DNA from 3 places in the Erwinia sp. BNK-24-b genome. Region 1 is predicted to be linked to each of the others. Evidence: predicted binding sites of a transcription regulator. Region 1 holds the regulator's gene; each other region holds the start of a gene.
What was found. Region 1 encodes PhoB, which activates phosphate uptake and scavenging genes when phosphate is short. Its sites were predicted from a motif close to CTGTCATAAAACTGNCNNAT; they were not measured.
Positions count from the first base shown of each region.

Region 1 (7,206 bases):
CTTGTCCGCTCACTCAGTGAACCGCATTCTGAGTCAATTGCTCACTCACGATCAACCTTGCCGGCAGTAAGAAGCTAAAACTGGTCTCTTTACCCGGCTGGCTGGCGATCTCCAGCCGCGTATTGTGATGGCCAAGCGCGTGCTTGACGATGGCTAGCCCCAGCCCGCTGCCACCGGTCTGCCGGGAACGGGCTTTATCAACCCGGTAGAAGCGTTCGGTCAGACGAGGAATGTGCTCCGCAGCAATACCAGGCCCGTTATCCTTCACTTTAAACAGCGCACCCTGCGCCGTTTTTTGCCAGCTGATATCAATGCGCGTGCCTTCCGGCGTATGGTTAACGGCGTTGTAAACCAGATTGGAAATGGCGCTGCGCAGCTGTTCATCATTACCAAAGACCCGCAGATGCGGATCGAAAGAGAAATGAATATCGTGCCGCCCCTGGCTAAGCGTCTCCGCCTCGCGCTGTAACAGTCGCAGCATCAGCGGCACATCCACTTTTTCCTGCAAATCCAGCGCGGGTGCCGCTTCAATCCTTGAAAGCGTCAGCAGCTGTTTAACCAGCGCATCCATGCGGCGCGTTTGTTCCTGCATAGTGTGCAGCGCTTTGTCCCGCGAAGGGCCTTCCAGCACCGCATCGCTCATCATCTCCAGATAGCCCTGCAGCACGGTAAGCGGCGTGCGTAGTTCGTGGCTGACGTTGGCGAAGAAGTTACGGCGTGCGCCTTCCAGCTGATGCATTTGCGTGACGTCACGCGATACCAGCAGCCACTGGCCTTCGCTGTAGGGCATTACCCGAAATTCCAGATGGCGATGGCTGTTCAGCACCAGGGTTAAAGGGCGAGAAAAATCGCGATCGCGCAGGTAGTGAGTAAATTCCGGATAGCGCAGCAGATTTAAAATATTCTGTCCGTTATCTTCCGGCCAGCGCAGTCCCAACAGCTGCTGCGCCAGGCCGTTACACCAGAAGATGGTGCCCTCTTCCGTGGTCAGCACCACCGCATCGGGCAGGGATTCTGCGCCGCTGCGAAAACGTTTAATCAGATGCCCCAGCTCGCGACGACGACGACGGTTACGCGCCTGCATCTGATAAAGACCATAGAAGAGCGGTTCCCAGCTGCCGCGTCCCGCTGGCGGCGTGATACTGCGATCGATCCAGAGCCAGTGGGAAAGACGAAGCAGGTTAGAAAAATGCCAGCCCAGCACGGCCAGCACGGCCAGCAGCAGCAGCCACGGCAGATAGCCGGTGAGCAGACCGATAATCAGCGCTGGCAGACAGGCGAGCAGCAGCTCAAGCAGCAATCTCTTCCAGGAGAGGCGTTCCAGCACGGTGAAAACTCCAGTGGGGACGATCAGTAACGTGCGGAGAAACGGTAGCCCGTACCGCGAACGGTCTGCACCATACGATCGTGCCCGGTCAGTTCAAGCGCTTTACGCAGGCGGCGGATATGCACATCAACGGTACGATCTTCCACGTAAACGTTAGTGCCCCAGACATGATTAAGCAACTGCTCGCGGCTGTAGACGCGCTCGGGGTGGGTCATAAAGAAGTGCAGCAGCTTATATTCGGTCGGCCCCATCTCCAGTGGCTGCGTTTCTGACATCACGCGGTGCGAAGACGGGTCCAGGCTCAGGCCCTGGATCTCAATCACCTCCTCCACCGCCATTGGCGAAATCCGGCGCATCACCGCTTTAATGCGGGCAACCAGTTCCTTAGGTGAAAAAGGTTTAATAATATAGTCGTCAGCCCCCACTTCCAGGCCCCGCACGCGATCCTCTTCTTCGCCGCGCGCCGTCAGCATCATCACCGGAATATCGCGGGTCATGGCTTCGCGCTTTAAATGACGGATAAACTGAATACCGGTGCCGCCTGGCAACATCCAGTCCAGCAGGATCAGATCGGGCCACGGCTCAATTAACATGCTGATCGCGCTGTCATAATCTTCCGCTTCTATTGGCTGATAGTCGTTTTGCTCCAGAACAAAACACAACATCTCACGGATTGGGGCTTCATCTTCGACTACCAGAATGCGCTTAGCCATCATTGCTCCTGCGTTTGTGACGGGATGTCACTGGATATGCGGCGTCATTATGCGTCAGATTTATGACACTTTTATGAAAAAAGCCTCAGCCATTCATCAGTTTTATAACACTTTCAGCAGGATGGAAATGCGTAGCTGAGGTTTTTTAGCCAGGCGTTTATAATCGGCCTTTCGCTTTTGCCATCCTGAAGGGATTCTATGCGACTCATTCATACCGCCGACTGGCATCTGGGCCAGTTTTTTTATACCAAAAGCCGTGCGCCGGAGCACGAGGCTTTTCTGACGTGGCTGGTCGCGCAGGTTGAGCTGCATCAGGTTGATGCCGTTATCGTGGCCGGCGACGTTTTCGATACCGGTTCGCCGCCCAGCTATGCGCGCGAGCTGTATAACCGCTTTGTGGTCAGGCTACAGCAAACCGGCTGCCAGCTGATTATTCTGGCGGGCAATCACGACTCGGTAGCCATGCTGAATGAATCCCGCGAGCTGCTGGCCTGCCTGAATACGCGCGTGATTGCCGCCGCCAGCGAAGATCCTGCCGACCAGGTGTTGGTACTGAATCGTCGCGACGGCCAGCCGGGCGCGCTGCTTTGCGCCATTCCTTTTTTACGCCCGCGCGATATCACGCTCAGCAAAGCGGGACAGTCGGGACGAGAGAAGCAGCAGACGCTGCTGGAAGCGATCACCCACCACTATCAGCGCAGCTACGCAGCCGCAACAGAAATGCGTGCGAAACTGAACGGCACGCTGCCCATCGTGGCGACCGGCCATTTGACCACCGTCGGCGTGACTAAAAGCGATGCGGTGCGCGACATCTACATCGGCACGCTGGACGCTTTTCCCGCCCAGGCTTTTCCGCCAGCGGACTATATCGCGCTCGGTCATATTCATCGTGCGCAGCGCATTGCCGATACGGACCATATCCGCTACAGCGGCTCCCCCATTCCGCTCAGCTTTGACGAGCTGGGCCGTGAAAAAAGCGTTTTCATGGTCGATTTTGCCGACGGTCAGCTTAGCCAGGTCAGGCCGCTGGCGGTGCCGCTCTTTCAGCCGATGCAGATGATTAAAGGCTCGCTGGCGGAGATTGAACGGCAGCTGGCAGCGATTCAGCCGCCGGAAACGGGCCAGAAGGTGTGGCTGGATATCGAAATCGTTTCGCAGACCTGGCTAAACGACCTACAGCGCCATATTCAGGAGCTGACTGAAAAACTGCCGGTCGAAGTTGTGCTGCTGCGCCGCAGCCGCGAACAGCGCGACAGCATCATTAACCGGCAGAATAACGAGACCCTGAGCGAGCTGAGCGTGGAGGAAGTGTTTCAACGCCGCCTGGCTTCAGAAGAAGAAGATCCGCAGCGCATTGCGCGCGCTACGCTGCTGTTCAGCCAGACGCTGGCCGAGATTGATGAGGAGCAGCCATGAAAATCCTGACGCTACGGTTTAAAAACCTCAACTCGCTAAAAGGTGAATGGAAAATTGATTTCACCGCCGAGCCTTTCGCCAGCAACGGCCTCTTTGCCATTACCGGGCCAACCGGCGCGGGTAAAACCACGCTGCTGGACGCTATCTGCCTGGCGCTCTATCACGAAACGTCGCGGCTGGGGAAGCTGTCGCAGACGCAAAACGATTTAATGACGCGCGATACTTCCGAATGCCTGGCTGAAGTCGAATTTGAGGTGAAAGGCGTCGCCTGGCGCGCATTCTGGAGCCAGAACCGGGCGCGAGGCGCGGTGGATGGCAACCTGCAGGCGCCGCGCGTAGAGCTGGCGCGCTGTGAAGACAATAAAATCGTCGCGGATAAAGTAAAAGACAAGCTGGAGATGCTTACCGAGCTGACCGGCCTGGACTTTGATCGCTTCACCAAATCGATGATGCTTTCGCAAGGTCAGTTTGCCGCTTTTCTTAACGCCGATGCCAACAGCCGTGCGGAACTGCTGGAAGAACTGACCGGCACGGAAATTTACGGTCGTCTTTCCGCCAGCGTGTTTGAGCGGCACAAAAACGCCAGAACCGCGCTGGAGACGCTACGGGCGCAGGCTGGCGCGATGGCCCTGCTGGATGAGGAACAAGTTCAGCAGCTTACCACCCAGTCTGAACAGCTGTTGGCAGAGGAGCAGGCGCTTACTTCTCAGCATCAGCACCAGCAGTCGCTGCTGCAGTGGTACCAGCAGTATCAGGCGGTGGGACACGCCCAAAAAGCGGCGGAAGCGGAGCACGAGCAGGCGAAAACGGCCTGGCAAGATGCAATGCCGCAGCTCAACCTGCTGGCACGAGCAGAGCCGGCCGAGAAGCTACGTCCGCAATGGCTCCTGCGTAACCAGCAGCAGCAGGACAGGCAGCGCCTTAACGAACAGCAGCAGCAAATTGAACAACAACAGCAACAGCTCGGCGAGCAGCTTGCAGCACTTGACGGGCAACTAAAAACGGCCGAAGCCGCCCGGCTCCAGCACGAAGCCGATCGTCAGCAGCAGGAAGCCTTAATAGCGGACAGGTTGCAGCCGCTGGATAACAGCATCGTCACGCTGACGCAGCAGAATCAGCAGCTACAGAAAGAAGTAAGCGATCACCAACTTTTTCTTGCGCAGCGGCGTCAGGCGCTTGAGCAAACGCAGCGCGAGCAGACGGAAAAAACCGCGCAGCAGCAGGAACATCAACGCTGGCAGCAGCAGCACGACCAACTTGCACGCTGGGGCGAATCACTGCCGCTGTGGCGCGCGCGCTTTGAACAGCAGCAGCAGAGCGAACAGGCGCTGGCGGCACTTCGTCAGCGCAAGCTTGAACAGCAGCAGGCAACAGAACAGCTACGAACGCAGCTTGCTCAGGCAGAGCAGCAGGCCAAACCAAAGCAGCTACAGCTTGAAGAAACGCGACTGCGCGTAACCGAAGCGCAGGCGGCGCTTGCTCATCAACAGCAACAGCATTCAGAAGAGCAGCTTCAGGCCTCGCTGGCCGCTCTTCATCAGCAGCGGCCGCAGCGGCAGAGCCTGGCGCTGATTGCATCGCAGTGGCAGCCGCTGATGCAGCGCATGCAGAAACAGCAGGCCAGCCAGCAGGCGCTGCAACAACAGCTTCAGCAGGCGCAGCTCGAACTGCAAAACCTGCGCACGGGCTGGAAGGAAAAACAGCAGCATTTGCAGGATCTGGAAAAACGCTGCGAGCTGGAACAGCGCATTGCCGACCTGGAGCAGCACCGCGCCCTGCTGGAGCCTGAGCAGCCCTGCCCGCTGTGCGGCTCCTGCCAGCATCCTGCCGTGGCGGCATACCAGGCGCTAAAACCGTCAGAAAATCAGCAGCGTCTTGCAGTATTAAAAAACGAAGTGGAGATGCTGAAAGATCGCGGTACGGCCAGGCGCGAACAGGTCAAAAACCTCGAGCTACAGTCGGGAAAACTACAGCAGGAACAGGCGGAAAACGAAAACGAAGCCGCCCGTTTACGCGACCAGTGGCAAACGATAGTGCAGGCCCTGAATCTTACCTTCACGCCTGATGAGACCACGCAAACCGCCGCCTGGCTGACTGCTCAGGAAAAGCAGGAAGACGACTTCCAGGCACGGCTGCTGAGCCTACAGCAAAGCGCCCGTCTGCTTCAGCAGCAGAAGGAAAAACTGGCCGTCCAGCAAAACGAGCTTAACGATATCCAGCAACAGCAAAAGCTGACCGGTCAGCAACTGCTTACTTACACTAACGCGCTGGAAGATCAGGAAAAAGCGCTGGCGACGCAGCAGCAAAGCGTAACGCAGCAGCACGAAGCCTTACGCGCCTCGCTGGCTGCGGTGGCACTGGTGCCGCCAGAGCCGGAAAGGGTCGAAAGCTGGCTTGGCGCTCGTCAGCAGGAGTGGCAAGAGTGGAACAGGCGCGCGCAAACGTTGACGGAGCTGGCTTCTCAACTGACCGCTCTGACAACGCAGCAGCAGGCGCTGCTGGCGGAAATCAACCGCGAGCAGGAGCAGGTAACCGAGCTGGAAAAACGTAGCCAGAGTGGGCAACAAGAGCTGGCCGCTTTACGCCAACAGCGCCGGGAACTATTTGGCGATAAGGTGATAGCCGAGGTTATGCAGCAGCTTCGTACGCTGTCGCAGCAGCATACTGAACGCTGTCAGCAGCTCCAGCAGCAGTGGCAGCAGCGGCAAAATCAGTTAAATACCCTGACCGGACAGCATAATTCACTGACTGAGCAGCTTCATGCGCTAACGCAGCGGTTGACGCAGGCACAACAGGCTTTTGACGCCGCGCTTCTGGCCAGCGATTTCAGCGACGAAGCGGCCTTCACCCGGGCTTTACTGGATGAAACGGAGCTCTTGCGCCTGCAAACCCTGCAAAAAACACATGAACAGCGGCTTCAGCAGGCCGCCGCGCTTCTTAGCCAGGCGGAAAAAAACCTGGCGGCGCTGGCAGAAAAACCGCAGGCGATGCCGGAGGATCCGCAAACCTTGCCTGCCACAATAGAGAACCTCGCCCGGCAGCTAAGGGAAAATGCGCGCCAGCAGGGCGAAGCGCAGCAGCAGCTTACCAGCGATGCGCAGCGGCGCGAGCAGCAAAAGCAGCTGCTGACCACTATCGAGCAGGAAACGCAGCAGCTGGAAGACTGGAGCTACCTGAACCAGCTAATCGGTTCGAAAGAAGGCGATAAGTTCCGTAAGTTTGCCCAGGGCCTGACGCTGGATCACCTTGTCTGGCTGGCGAACAACCAGCTAAACCGGCTGCACGGTCGCTATCTGCTACAGCGTAAATCGCAGGAGGCGCTGGAGTTACAGGTGGTCGATACCTGGCAAGCTGACGCCCTGCGCGATACGCGTACCCTTTCCGGCGGCGAAAGCTTTTTGGTAAGCCTGGCGCTGGCGCTGGCGCTTTCCGATCTGGTTAGCCACAAAACGCGCATTGAATCGCTGTTTCTGGACGAAGGTTTCGGCACGCTGGATGCCGCCACGCTGGACGGCGCGCTGGACGCGCTGGACGCGCTGAATGCCAGCGGCAAAACGATTGGCGTTATCAGTCATGTCGAAGCGATGAAAGAGCGTATTCCGGTGCAGATCAAAGTGAGGAAAGTTAACGGGCTGGGCTACAGCAGGCTGGAAGTGCCAGAAGCTTAAAAATAAGGGCACCGACAGGTGCCCTCTGTCCGGCAACCTAGGGTTTTACAGCCTTAGCCCGTGGGCCAGGCAGGATGGCGCC
Region 1 covers NZ_CP179901.1:3,532,346-3,539,551, forward strand. Annotated here, with positions in the region: gene phoR (phosphate regulon sensor histidine kinase PhoR) at 14-1,327, opposite strand; gene phoB (phosphate response regulator transcription factor PhoB) at 1,351-2,040, opposite strand; gene sbcD (exonuclease subunit SbcD) at 2,239-3,456, shown strand; gene ACMGGR_RS16215 (SbcC/MukB-like Walker B domain-containing protein) at 3,453-7,124, shown strand; gene ACMGGR_RS16220 (DUF799 domain-containing protein) at 7,162-7,206, opposite strand, start outside.

Region 2 (7,206 bases), 1.1 Mb from region 1:
CGGAGAGCAGGATGTCGTTAATAAAGCGGATGGTTTCCGCCAGCCAGGATTTGCGGCCATATTCGGCCAGATAGATGCCGGCCAGAATGCCTAACGGCGTGCCGACCACCGTTGACCAGAACATCAGCAGGCCGCTGCCCATGATCGCGTTGGCCAGCCCGCCTCCGGCCGTGTTCGGCGGCGGCGTATTTTCCGTAAACAGCGACAGCGTCATGCCGTCGATACCGCGCGTCACGGTGGCCCACAGTATCCACACCAGCCAGAACAGGCCAAAAGCCATCGTCAGCAGAGAGAGCGCCAGGGCAATACGGTTTTTCATGCGCCGCCATGCCTGCATTTTGCGGCGGGAGGCTTCCAGATCGGCACGGGACTGTAACGCCATCATGCTCATGAACGCGCTCCTTCACTTTTTGCCAGACGAAGGATCATCAGCTTCGAGCAGGCCAGCACAATAAAAGTAATCACGAACAGGATCAGGCCCAGCTCCATCAGGGCGGCGGTATGGACACCGGACTCCGCTTCCGCAAACTCGTTTGCCAGCGCGGAGGTAATGCTGTTACCCGGCATAAACAGCGAAGCGCTGTCGAGCTGGTAGGTATTGCCGATGATAAAGGTCACCGCCATGGTTTCGCCCAGCGCGCGGCCAAGACCCAGCATGACGCCGCCAATGACGCCGTTTTTGGTGAACGGCAGAACGATGCGCCAGATCACTTCCCAGGTCGTGCAGCCAATGCCGTAAGCGGACTCTTTCATCATCACCGGCGTCTGCTCGAACACGTCGCGCATCACCGAGGCGATATAGGGAATAATCATAATGGCCAGGATAATACCGGCGGCCAGAATGCCGATCCCAAAGGCCGGCCCGGAGAAGAGCGCGCCAACAATGGGAATGTTCGCCATCAGGTCACCCAGCGGCGTCTGGAAATAGGTAGCAAACAGCGGCGCGAAGATAAACAGGCCCCACATGCCATAAACGATGCTGGGGATGGCGGCCAGCAGTTCAATTGCCACACCCAAAGGACGCTTCAGCCAGTTTGGCGCAAGCTCAGTCAAAAAAAGCGCAATACCGAAGCTGACGGGCACGGCGATAATCAGCGCGATAGCCGAGGTAACAAGCGTGCCGTAAATCGGCACCAGCGCCCCAAACTGTTCGTTAGGTGCATCCCAGGTTTTGGTCCACAGGAAAGAGAAGCCAAATTTCTGGATGCTGGGCCAGGAGGAGAAGATGAGCGAGACAATAATGCCGCCGAGCAGCAATAACACAATCAGCGCAGCCAGCTTAACCAGCGCGCTAAAAATAATGTCACCCTGCTTGCCGGGAGCGTTGAATGTCGGCCTGGATGTAGCCATAGAATTCTCGATAGTGAAAGTTTTTGGGCGGCGCAGAGGCCGCCCGGGACCTGTCATTCAATCAGCTTAATACAGCGCTTTGCCTGAACTATCCTTGATGTTAGTTTTCCATGCGGCGCGTACTTGATCGGCCACGGAGTCTGGCAGAGCCGCGTAATCCAGGCTGGTGGTAGTCTGGCTACCGTTTTTATAAGCCCAGTCAAAGAACTTCAGCACGGCAGCGCCCTTCTCGGCGTTAGCCTGATCTTTGTGCATCAGAATGAACGTGGTAGAGGTAATTGGCCACGCGTTGTCGCCTTTCTGGTACGTCAGGTCCTGGGCAAAAGATTTGCTCCAGTCTGCGCCTTTCGCCGCGTCGCTAAAGCTCTGCTCGCCAGGGGAAACGGCTTTGCCGTCGGCATCCAGCAGTTTGGTATAGGCCAGGTTGTTCTGTTTGGCGTAGGCATATTCCACATAGCCGATGGAGCCAGGCAGACGCTGGACGAAAGCGGCGACGCCGTCGTTACCTTTGCCGCCCAGGCCAACTGGCCAGTTAACGGTGTTGCCTTTGCCCACCTTGCTGTTCCAGTCGCTGCTCACTTTCGCCAGGTAGCTGGTAAAGACAAACGAGGTGCCGGAACCGTCAGCGCGGCGAACCACGTTGATGTTGGAGTCAGGCAGTTTGATCCCCGGATTCAGTGCAAGAATCGCCGGGTCATTCCATTTTTTTACGTTGCCCAGGTAGATATCGCCAACGGTTTTGCCGTCCAGCGTCAGCTCGCCCGACTTCACGCCGGGAATATTCACCGCCAGCACCACGCCACCGATCACGGTAGGGAACTGGAACAGGCCGTTTTTCTGTAAATCTTCATCTTTCATCGGCGCATCGGAAGCCCCGAAATCGACAGTTTTGGCAATAATCTGTTTTACGCCGCCGGAGGAACCAATGCCCTGATAGTTAATCTGCGCGCCTGTTGCTTTGTTGTACTCGGCCGCCCACTTGTTATAAACCGGTGCCGGGAAAGTCCCGCCTGCGCCCGTAAGATTGTCGGCGGCAAAAGCGGAAACCGCGCTCAGTGAAAGCGTGACAGCCACGCATTGAGCCAGGGTTTTTTGCATCAGTGTCATATTCCCTCCAGGGGATTAAAGTCAGTCTTTATACTGTTTTAGTCTGAATAATGATTGCTGCTGGAGGCAAAATAGGACAGTTTGATGACAGTAACATGTCCATAATATGACAGTTTTATGACAAACTTCTTTTATCTCTCTGGCGCAGAAAAAGCCGGTTTGAATCAAGCCTGCCGTTGCGGCATTCTGTTTACCCGTTTCTTTCTGGCGGGCTACTCCTGCACGGCAACGGCACGAGGCTGGCGAGGCCGCGTCGCCCACAGCGAAGAGGCCACAATCAGTATGCCGCCCAGCCAGGCAAGCGGCGTCAGCGCTTCCTGTAGCCACAGTACGGCAAACAGCGCGCCGAAAAGCGGCTCCGACCCCATTAACAACGATGCCCGCGTGGCGGTAGTACGTTTCACCGCGTAGTTTTGCGCAAAGAAAGCAAACAGCGTGCAGAAAAGTACCATGTAGAGCGTGATGCTCCAGAAGCTGAAACTGTCTGGCAGCGGTGGAATACCTTTTTGGGTAAGCAGTAACGCTATCAGCGAACCGCAGGCGACGACGCCGGTTTGCACCGCCGTTAAAGCCAGGGCCGGAATAGCCCGGTGCTGGATCAGTTTTCTGGTCAGGCAAACCATTAACGCCCGCAGCAGCGCCGCCGCCAGCATCAGCAGATCGCCGCCGTTCATGGCAATATGCGTCGTACCGGTCAGCAGCAGCGCGCCGAACAGAGACAACGCCGCCGCAATAAAGATGTCGTTTTCAGGCCGCTGGCGAAACATCAGCCATTCCACAAAAGGCGTCAGCACTACGCAAAGGCTGATCAGGAAAGCAGCGTTACTGGCGCTGGTATGCGCCACGCCATAGGTTTCGCAGAGAAAAATAGTGAACAGCACGGTGCCTAAAGCGATGCCTGGCGGTACTGCCTGTCGCCAGACGTTTTTCAACGTAGGCAGCAGGATAAGAAAGGTAAGCAGAAAACGAATCAGCAGAAAGCCCACCACGGGATAAAAAAGCAGCGCCTGCTTTGCCAGGCCGTAGCTGGTGCCCCATACCACGGCCACCGCCAGCAGCAGCCATTCCGCACTCGGTTTTATTCTGTTATTAATCATGATAAATATCCGATAAAAAAGGCTGAAAAAGCAGCACATTGCTTTCCTCACGTACCGTGCAGCCTGTATGGTTAACTGCATTGCCGAGCGGCGATTATGGGCGATGTTTTTCCGATAAATAATCAGGGCTGATAAACAAGACTTTTGCGCTATGAGAACAAATCAACACATGGGTTTGCTGCCTTATATGGCGGTTTTCGTAAAAGTTGTGGAGGCGGGAAGCTTTTCCGCAGCGGCTGAACAGCTGGATACCACCGCCTCGTCGGTCAGCCGCCAGATTGCCAGCCTTGAAAAAGCGCTGGCGGTAAAGCTGCTGGAAAGAACCACGCGGCGGCTAAAGCTTACCGCCGCCGGAACGGAAGCCTTTGCGCACTGTAGCGAGATGATACGATCGGCGCAGTCGGTGCTGGATTTGGCCGAACGAATCAATACCGCGCCGCAGGGGCTGGTAAAAATCAGCGCGCCGCGCGCCTGGGGCAAAGTGCTGATTGCGCCGCATATTGAAGAATTTTTGCAGCGTTATCCGCAGGTCGATATCCAGCTCAGGCTGACGGATCGCCCCGTCGACCTTATCAGCGACGACGTTGATTTAATTGTGCGTATAACCGACAGGCCGCCCGAAAACCTGGCGGCGCGGCCTTTGTTTCGGGTGAATCATGTTCTTTGCGCCTCTGCTGATTATCTGCGTGATAACGGCTGTCCGCAGCATCCCGCCGATCTGGCGCAGCACAGCTGTATCTATTTGGGCGAAGTTGCCGGAGACGACATCTGGAAATTCCGTCATCTGCAAACGCGGGAGTGTATTAGCGTAAAGGTACGCGGCCGCTACGCCACCAACCACAGCAAGGCGCGTCTGGAAGGCGTGCTTAGCCACTTAGGCATTGGCTGTTTCCCCCGGTTTGCCGTACGTGATGCGCTTGCCGCAGGCATTGTTACCGAGGTGCTGTCAGACTGGGATTATATGAACGCCTATTACGGTATGTCCTGGATCCTCTATCATCCCGATCGTTTCTTACCGCCAAAATGCCGGGCGCTGATCGATTTTCTGGTAGAGAAGATTGTCAGCGACAATACGTAATCTCATCTCTTCCTATAGTCGCCTGAAAAAAGTAGCGATTTTAGTAGCGGTTACCTTTTTTATTTATCTTCCGGCCGGGAGACGGCTATCAGGGAATGCCGATAATTTCGCCATAAAAAAAGCCCGGTATACTTGTTTGAGAAGTATAGCCGGGCTTTATCGCTGTCAGACCTGCCGTACTGACAGGAGCAGCAACTTTATGGGTTACTCGACCGTCACCGATTTTGCCAGGTTACGCGGCTGATCCACGTCTGTGCCTTTAATCAGCGCAACGTGGTAGGAAAGCAGCTGTAGCGGCACGGTATAGAAGATTGGCGCAATAATATCTTCTACGTGCGGCAGTGGAATAATGCGCATGCCTTCGCTGTCCACAAAACCGGCATCTCTGTCGGCGAACACATAGAGCAGGCCGCCACGCGCGCGCACCTCTTCAATGTTCGACTTCAGTTTTTCCAGCAGCTCGTTGTTTGGTGCCACCACGATAACCGGCATTTCAGCATCGATCAGCGCCAGCGGGCCATGTTTCAGCTCGCCAGCCGCATAGGCTTCTGCATGGATATAGGAGATCTCTTTGAGCTTCAGCGCGCCTTCCATCGCAATCGGATACTGATCGCCACGGCCCAGGAACAGCGCGTGATGCTTATCAGAGAACTCTTCCGCCAGCGTTTCAATCAGCTTGTCCTGGGACAGCATCTGCTCAATGCGGCTCGGCAATGCCTGTAAACCGTGCACGATATCGTGCTCGATCTGCGCATCGACGCCCTTCAGGCGGCCAATTTTCGCTACCAGCATCAGTAAAACGGTCAGCTGGGTGGTAAACGCTTTAGTAGATGCTACGCCGATTTCCGTGCCGGCCTTGGTCATTAGCGCCAGATCGGACTCGCGCACCAGCGAAGAACCGGCCACGTTACAGATTGCCAGCGAGCCGAGATAGCCCAGCTCTTTTGACAGGCGCAGCGCCGCCAGCGTATCTGCTGTTTCGCCGGACTGCGACAGCGTAATCATCAGGCTGTTTTTACGTACTGCCGATTTGCGATAGCGGAACTCAGAAGCAATTTCTACGTCACAAGGCACGTTGGCCAGCGCTTCAAACCAGTAGCGGGAAACCATACCGGAGTTGTAAGAGGTGCCGCAGGCGACGATCTGAATATGCTCAACCTGCGCCAGCAGCGCACTGGCGTTCGGCCCAAGCTCCGAAAGGTCAACCTCGCCGTGACTGAAACGCCCGCTCAGGGTGTTTTTAATCGCCATCGGCTGCTCGTAGATCTCTTTCTGCATGTAGTGGCGATAAAGCCCTTTATCGCCCGCATCGTACTGTACGTTAGATTCGATTTCGCTGCGCTGCACGCGCTCGCCCAGACGGTCGAAAATGGTCACGTCACGGCGGGTCACTTCTGCAATATCGCCTTCTTCCAGGTAGACAAAGCGACGCGTTACCGGCAGCAACGCCAGCTGGTCAGAGGCGATAAAGTTTTCGCCTACGCCACGGCCAATCACCAGCGGGCTGCCTGAGCGCGCGGCCACCAGCACGGAAGGATCGCGGCTGTCCATTATCACCATGCCGTACGCGCCGCGTAGCTGAGGAATAACGCGCTGCACCACTTCACGCAGCGATCCGCCGCCCTGCTTCTGCTCCCAGTGCACCAGATGCGCCACCACTTCCGTATCCGTTTCGGAAGCAAAGTGGTAACCCAGCGCCTTCATCCGCTCGCGCAGCGGCTCGTGGTTTTCGATAATGCCGTTATGTACGATAACGATATGTTCTGAGATATGAGGATGGGCGTTAGCTTCTGACGGCTCGCCGTGCGTTGCCCAACGCGTATGCGCGATCCCCGTTCCGCCAACCAGCGGCGTAGTTTCTGCCGCTTCCGCCAGTTTCTGCACCTTGCCTAAGCGGCGAAGGCGAGTGATTTTGCCTTCAGAGGTGACGACAGCCAGACCGGCGGAGTCGTAACCCCGATACTCCAGGCGACGTAATCCCTCTAACAGGATTTCTGCGATATCACGTTGCGCTACTGCACCAACAATTCCACACATAGTTGTATTCCTGACGTTATGGCCTTGGCCATTAACTTAGTCTTTTGCCTGTTTGTTCCGGTTATTTCCGGTGCCCCGAGCCTTGTAGAGAGTGGGGTTATTTTTATGTGGGATGACCAGCATCCCTTACTGCTGTCGGGCGATCTTCGCCGCCCGTAAAATTATTTTTTCTTTGCTGGCCGCTGCCAGTCGGTTTTCAGATTCTGATCTTTACGATTGTAGGCCAAACCTTTAGCCGGGATATCTTTCATTACCGTGGTGCCGGCCGCAATGGTCGTGCCTGCCGCGACCGATACCGGCGCCACCAGCTGCGTATCTGAACCGACAAACACATCGTCGCCGATTACCGTCAGCGATTTATTTACGCCGTCATAGTTACAGGTGATGGTGCCGGCACCGATATTCACGTTGGCACCAATTTCCGCATCACCCAGATAGCTCAGATGGCCCGCTTTAGAGCCTTTGCCCAGCGAGGCTTTTTTCATTTCAACAAAGTTACCGACGTGCGCGCCCTCGGCAAGGGAGCTGCCCGGCCGC
Region 2 covers NZ_CP179901.1:4,620,463-4,627,668, forward strand. Annotated here, with positions in the region: gene pstA (phosphate ABC transporter permease PstA) at 1-391, opposite strand, end outside; gene pstC (phosphate ABC transporter permease PstC) at 388-1,350, opposite strand; gene pstS (phosphate ABC transporter substrate-binding protein PstS) at 1,417-2,457, opposite strand; gene ACMGGR_RS21220 (DMT family transporter) at 2,670-3,554, opposite strand; gene ACMGGR_RS21225 (LysR family transcriptional regulator) at 3,706-4,632, shown strand; gene glmS (glutamine--fructose-6-phosphate transaminase (isomerizing)) at 4,837-6,669, opposite strand; gene glmU (bifunctional UDP-N-acetylglucosamine diphosphorylase/glucosamine-1-phosphate N-acetyltransferase GlmU) at 6,831-7,206, opposite strand, start outside.
Region 2: a site for PhoB is predicted at 2,562-2,581, ahead of pstS (phosphate ABC transporter substrate-binding protein PstS). Genes of this name have one in related genera too.

Region 3 (7,206 bases), 1.5 Mb from region 1:
CTCTCTTTTTTATTCCTTCCTGAAATCAAAAAACTATAAATAAAATGCGATAAAATTATTGCGACAGGATAAAAATAAGGCGTACTATTTCGCCAGTGTCAATGAATGACAAATAAGCCAAAGGAGAGGCTATGCTGGAACCCAAAGAAGGATTGCTGACGTTTCGCGCGGAAGGGGATAATTACCCCGGCAGCCGCTATTATTCAAGAAAAATCCACTGGCCTGGCAATAGCGCAGGCTGTGCCAGAGATGCTTCCGGCGTAACGATTGGCCGGGGGTTTGATTTGGGAAGCCGTACAAAAGAGGAAACATTACAGTACTTAGCGAAAGCGGGACTTTCCTCCGAGCATGCTAAAAAAATTGCTGAAGGAAGCAGGCTTAAGTATTGTCAGGCAAGAAGGTTTGTGAAGGAAAACCAGGATAGTATTGGTGAAATAACCGAATCTCAGCAGTTGCAGTTATTCAATGTTACTTATATTGAATATGTGCGCGATGCAAAGAGATTTTATAATGCCTACAAAGGGGATGGCTCTTTACCCTGGTCCAGGTTAGACCATAAAATAAAAGAAATTTTTGTGGATATGAAATACCAGGGAGCATTGCGTATTGAAATGGTAAGGTTTTTTGAAAAGAATGAGAAAGAAGAGGTTATCAAATTAATCCTGTCTAATGCCAGACTTAAAAGAGATGAAGATAACCGGCAAAGAATCTCTTACTTAAAAGGAAGATGAAATGAAAAGAAATAATATACCTGCTTTTTTATTTCTTGTGCTTACTGCATTTTTTTCTTATTCATGTTACGCCGACAACGTTGATGAGGTAAGTTTTGTCGGGAAAAGATATGAGATATATATTACTGAGTCTGATTGTCAGCATGCAGTTGATTGTAATGATGTGAAAGCCCGACTAATTGATAAAGATAAACAGAAAAAATATAAAGTAACAGGAGAGGCCATTGTAACAGGGTTTGGCAGAAATCTTCGGGGTTATACACTTTACCACGGAAGTTATAAATATGAGCTTAGCAGACCTGAAATACGACCAGATACAGTGGTGGATTTAAGTCAATGGCTATTGGATGTTTATAAAAAAACGGAGCGGGGGACTTTTGATAAAATATTTAGTGAAAGTGGCGAGGTAAATATATAAAAACGTTAAGCGCAATAGCATTATATTTTGCTCTGCAATTTCCTGGCAGAACTGATGCCAGGAAATTGCTTTACTAACAGGGCTTTTCCGTCATCTCCCTGTCATCTGCCGCTCATTAGTCTGTCATCCGGCCGTCATATAGCTGTTATCTTTCCTTCATTTTTGCATGTCATGTTACCTGCCGACCACTTACCGCGCGCGGCTTTGCGCCTTTTGACACCGGGTACAGGAAACCGATATGCCATTGTTCTCAAGTTTATCCAGACTGAGCATTGTAGTGGGGCTAACCCTAAGCGGGCAGGCGCTGGCCGCCACCGATATCCCGTTCTGGCACTCTATGGAAGGCGAGCTGGGCGTGGAGGTTAACTCCCTCGCGCAGCGCTTTAACGACTCCCATCCTGATTACAAGATCGTACCAACCTATAAAGGCAACTACGAACAAAGCCTTGCCGCTGGGATCGCCGCCGTACGCTCTAACCGCGCACCGGCCATTCTGCAGGTTTACGAAGTCGGCACGGCAACGATGATGGCTTCTCACGCTATCGTGCCGGTCTACGATGTTTTTAAAAATGCGGGCATTCCTTTTGACGAAAAACAGTTTGTGCCGACGGTTTCCGGTTATTACAGCGACTCGAAAACGGGCCATCTGATTTCACAACCGTTTAACAGCTCTACGCCAGTGCTTTATTACAATAAAGACGCGTTTAAAAAAGCGGGCCTGAACCCGGATGAGCCGCCCAAAACCTGGCAGGAGCTGGCAAAAGATGCCGCCGCGTTGCGTAAATCCGGTATGAGCTGCGGTTATGCCAGCGGCTGGCAGGGCTGGATTCAGATTGAAAACTTTAGCGCCTGGCATGCTCTGCCGGTCGCGACTAACAACAACGGCTTTGATGGCGCTGATGCCGTACTGGAATTCAATAAGCCAGTTCAGGTGCGCCATATCCAGATGCTGGAAGAGATGAATAAAAAAGGTGATTTCACCTACTTCGGCCGCAAAGATGAACCCACTGCCAAATTTTATAACGGTGACTGCGGCATCACTACGGCATCATCCGGCTCGCTGGCTGATATCCGCCATTATGCCAGATTCAATTATGGCGTTGGCATGATGCCATATGATGATACGGTGCCAAATGCGCCGCAAAACGCCATGATCGGCGGGGCCAGCCTGTGGGTAATGAAGGGCAAAGATGCCGCCACTTATAAAGGCGTCGCGGAATTTATGCAGTTCCTGGCGCAGCCGGAAATTGCTGCCGAATGGCATCAGAAAACCGGTTATCTGCCTGTCACCACAGCGGCCTACGATCTGACGCGCAAACAGGGCTTTTACGATAAAAATCCGGGGGCCGATATCGCCACGCGCCAGATGCTGAACAAGCCGCCGTTGCCGTTCACCAAAGGGATGCGCCTGGGCAATATGCCGCAGATCCGCACCATCATCGATGAAGAGCTGGAAGGCGTCTGGACCGGCAAGAAAACCCCGCAGGCCGCGCTGGATAACGCCGTTACTCGCGGTAACCTTCTGCTGAGACGTTTCGAGCAAACCGTTAAGCAATAAATCTGTAGCGCAGCCGTGCCGCAATAACGGTTCGGCTGCATTTCAGGTGGCGCTTATGCTGCCTTCAGGCGCATTTTCAGAGTCTTTTTATGTCCTCTTCACGTCCTGTTTTTCGTTCACGCTGGCTGCCTTATCTGCTGATGCTGCCGCAGCTGCTGATTACGCTGATCTTCTTTCTCTGGCCCGCTGGTGAAGCCTTATGGTATTCGGTACAGCGCGTCGATCCTTTCGGTATATCCAGCACTTTTGTCGGCATGGAAAACTTTACCAGGCTGCTGGATGATGAGTATTACCTTGATTCCTTTAAAACCACGCTGATTTTTAGCGGTCTGGTGACGGTAATTGGCCTGGTAGTGTCGCTGTTTTTTGCCGCGCTGACCGATCACGTTCTGCGACTGAAGCGCTTCTATCAGACGCTGTTTCTGCTGCCCTATGCCGTTGCACCAGCGGTCGCGGCGGTGCTATGGATGTTTCTGTTTAGCCCCGGCCAGGGATTGATTACGCATTTTCTTGGCCAGCTTGGCTACAGCTGGAACCATGCGCAAAACAGCGGCCAGGCGATGACGCTGGTAGTACTGGCTTCCGTCTGGCAGCAGATGAGCTACAACTTCCTGTTTTTCTTTGCGGCGTTGCAGTCTATCCCCAAATCGCTGACCGAAGCGGCGGCTATTGATGGCGCTGGCCCGGTACGTCGTTTTTTCCAGATTTCGCTGCCGCTGATTACGCCGGTGGGATTCTTTCTGGTGGTAGTCAACCTGGTTTACGCCTTCTTTGACACCTTTCCGGTTATCGATGCCGCAACGGGCGGCGGGCCGGTACAGTCGACCACCACGCTTATCTACAAAATTTATCGCGAAGGCTTTGCCGGTCTGGATCTCTCCTCTTCTTCCGCCCAGTCGGTGGTGCTGATGGTGCTGGTAATAGCGCTGACGGTGATTCAGTTTCGCTATGTCGAGAAAAGGGTGCGTTACCAATGATTGAAAATCGACGCGGGCTGACCATTTTCAGCCATATCATGCTGGGGCTGGGCGTATTGACCGTGCTTTTTCCGCTTTACGTGGCTTTTGTCGCCGCGACGTTAAGCAACAGCGAAGTCTTTCAGGTGCCCATGCCGTTAATCCCCGGTCACGCTCTTTGGGATAATATCAGCGCTATCTGGCAGCACGGCGTGGCGCAAAATACCGCGCCTTTCGGCAAGATGTTGTTCAATAGCACGCTGATGGCGCTGGCGATTACCATCGGGAAAATTTCGGTCTCGATCCTGTCCGCCTTTGCGCTGGTGTGGTTCCGCTTTCCGCTGCGCGGGCTGTTTTTCTGGCTGATTTTTATCACGCTGATGCTGCCGGTTGAAGTACGTATCTTTCCGACGGTCGAAGTCATTTCAAACCTGCACATGCTGGACAGCTATAGCGGGCTAACGTTGCCGCTGATGGCTTCCGCGACCGCGACCTTTCTGTTTCGCCAGTTTTTTATGACCCTGCCGGATGAGCTAATCGAAGCAGCACGCATCGACGGCGCGGGACCGATGCGCTTCTTTTGGGACATCGTGCTGCCGCTGTCAAAAACGAATCTGGCCGCGCTGTTTGTCATCACCTTTATTTACGGCTGGAACCAGTACCTCTGGCCGTTGCTGATTATCAACGATATTGATTTAGGCACAGCCGTAGCGGGTATCCGCAGCATGATTGGTACCGGTGACGGCACCCCCACGCAGTGGAACCTGGTCATGGCGGCCATGCTGCTGACCATGATCCCACCGGTAATGATTGTTTTAGTGATGCAGCGCGCTTTTGTTCGCGGGCTGGTAGAGAGCGAGAAATAGCATGGCAGGCGTAAAATTTCAGGCCGTCACCAAATCTTATGACGGCAAAAACCAGATTATCCAGCCGCTGGACGTTGATATCCGCGACGGCGAATTTATGGTGATGGTAGGGCCTTCCGGCTGTGGCAAATCAACACTGCTGCGTATGGTGGCCGGGCTGGAGCAGGTAAGCAGCGGCGATATCTATATCGACAGCGAACGCGTAACCAACCTGGAACCGAAAGATCGCGGCATCGCGATGGTGTTTCAAAACTATGCGCTCTACCCACATATGAGCGTTGAGCAGAATATGGCTTACGGGCTGAAAATCCGCGGTATGGGTAAAGCGCATATTCGTCAGCGCGTTCTGGAGGCGGCCAAAAGCCTGGAGCTGGAAGCGCTGCTACACCGTCGTCCGCGCGAGCTTTCCGGCGGCCAGCGTCAACGCGTGGCAATGGGGCGTGCTATCGTGCGTGAACCAGCGGTTTTCCTGTTTGACGAGCCTTTATCCAATCTTGATGCGCGGCTGCGGGTACAGATGCGGCTTGAGCTACAGCAGCTGCATCGTCGCCTGCAAACCACCAGTCTGTACGTGACGCACGACCAGGTTGAGGCGATGACGCTGGCACAGCGCGTAATGGTGATGAATAAAGGCGTACTGGAGCAGCTAGGCACGCCGGTTGAGATCTATGAACGGCCCGCCACGCGTTTTGTGGCCAGCTTTATTGGCGCGCCCGCCATGAATCTGCTGGAAGGAGAGATCAGTCCGGATGGTTCACAGCTGCTGCTGGCGGCAAGCGCCGTACCTCTACCGCAGGCTAAACCACAGTGGGCAGGCCGCCAGTTGACGGTAGGGATCCGGCCAGAGCATATCAGGTTAGCCGACAGGCAAAGCGGGCTGGCGCTGGCGGTAGAAACGCTGGAGATGTTGGGCGCAGATAATCTCGCCCACGGCAAATGGGGCAACAGTAATATGGTTGTGCGTTTGCCCCACGTCCAGCGTCCGGCCATCGGTAGCCTGCTGTGGCTGCATTTACCGCCAGAATCGCTACACTTCTTTGACACTCACAACGGACAACGGCTCGAATGACTGCTAAAACCTGGCCTTATCCCGCTATCGTCGCCCATCGCGGCGGCGGCAAGCTGGCTCCGGAAAACACCCTCGCCGGTATTGATACCGGCGCGCGGCTGGGCCATAAAATGATTGAGTTTGACGTTAAGCTGTCGCTGGACGGCGAAATCTTTTTGCTGCACGACGATACGCTGGACAGAACCAGCAACGGCTGGGGCATCGCCGGACAGCTGCCGTGGGAGAAGCTGCTACAGCTGGATGTCGGCGGCTGGTTCGGTAACGATTTTGCCGGTGAGCGACTGCCGCTGCTGTCACAGGTTGCGGAGCGCTGCGCTTCCTACAACATGATGGCTAATATTGAGATCAAGCCCACTACGGGGCTGGAAGCGGAAACCGGACGCGTCGTGGCGCTGGCGGCTCGCGAGCTTTGGCAAAACCAGACCGCGCCTTTGCTGTCATCATTCTCTTACGATGCGCTGGCGGCGGCGATGCAGGCCGTACCGGAACTGCCGCGCGGGCTGCTATTGCACGAATGGCATGATGACTGGCAGCAGATGACCGAGAGCCTTGACTGCATATCTGTGCATTTCAACCATAAAGTATTAAATCAGGAGAGGGTGGCGGCGCTAAAAGCGGCGGGGCTACGGATTCTGGTTTATACGGTTAACCAGCCCGAGCGGGCCAGAGCATTACTGAGCTGGGGGGTTGATGCTATCTGTACCGATCGTATCGATCTGTTAAGTGCCGACTTTGCTACATCTTCGGCTGGCGTCCAGGCTCCAGACTGACGTTCAGAGCGTTAAACGTTTTACACGGACTGGCGATGCCGCTCTTTATAAAAGCAATGCCGTAGGTGCCAACCAGCGAGGCGGCGTCTGCGGCAAGCTTTCAGAATCTGAGCTGGCAAACATCATCATTTGTGGCTGGTGGCAAAGCGTTTACCGACTGCGCTTTGCCAGCGTTCTCTGTCTCAGAAACTTTTAATTATTGTTCTGCTGAACCGGTGGCGCGGTAGTTGCACCAGGCTGCGTCTGCAACACGCGTTGCGAAGCGCTGTCGCGTTGCTCCTGCACTTTGCGCTGTAGCTGCTGGCTCTGCTGCTGCTGATCCTGCTGCAATTTCCTCTGCTGCTGCGTTTGTTGCGTCTGCATTTGTGACTGCATGCGCTGCGAGCTGGGGTTGTAGCCCGGCTGGTTTGGATCCGTATTGTTTATTACCTGCGCCATGCTGCCAAGCGGCAACAGCGCGACACAAACGATTAACCATTTCATCTGATACCTCCCTATTACTGTTACTTCATTGTATGCCAGCCGCTCCCTTTCAGCCTGAGGCCCGTTCTGAATTTGCATGATGTCTCGCCTTTCTGCTTATTTTGTGCATAGTTAGAGTCGGTAAACAAACGTAAATAATACTAATAAGAGGTTACTATGGGACAAAGCAGGACAAAGCTGGCAGCAGCGCTGGTAACGGCGTTGTTTCTTTGCCAAAGCGCAACGGCAGCAACAACTGCGCCGCCAGTCTCTTATGGCGTGAGCGCGGATACTTTCCATCCGGAAACGGCGCAGCATGGTATGGTTGCTTCTGTGGATGCGCTGGCTACGCAGGTAGGCGTGGACGTGCTGAAGC
Region 3 covers NZ_CP179901.1:187,085-194,290, forward strand. Annotated here, with positions in the region: gene ACMGGR_RS00830 (pesticin C-terminus-like muramidase) at 132-731, shown strand; gene ACMGGR_RS00835 (hypothetical protein) at 733-1,149, shown strand; gene ugpB (sn-glycerol-3-phosphate ABC transporter substrate-binding protein UgpB) at 1,388-2,707, shown strand; gene ugpA (sn-glycerol-3-phosphate ABC transporter permease UgpA) at 2,797-3,684, shown strand; gene ugpE (sn-glycerol-3-phosphate ABC transporter permease UgpE) at 3,681-4,529, shown strand; gene ACMGGR_RS00855 (sn-glycerol-3-phosphate import ATP-binding protein UgpC) at 4,531-5,598, shown strand; gene ugpQ (glycerophosphodiester phosphodiesterase) at 5,595-6,368, shown strand; gene ACMGGR_RS00865 (DUF2756 domain-containing protein) at 6,561-6,851, opposite strand; gene ggt (gamma-glutamyltransferase) at 7,008-7,206, shown strand, end outside.
Region 3: a site for PhoB is predicted at 1,281-1,300, ahead of ugpB (sn-glycerol-3-phosphate ABC transporter substrate-binding protein UgpB). Genes of this name have one in related genera too.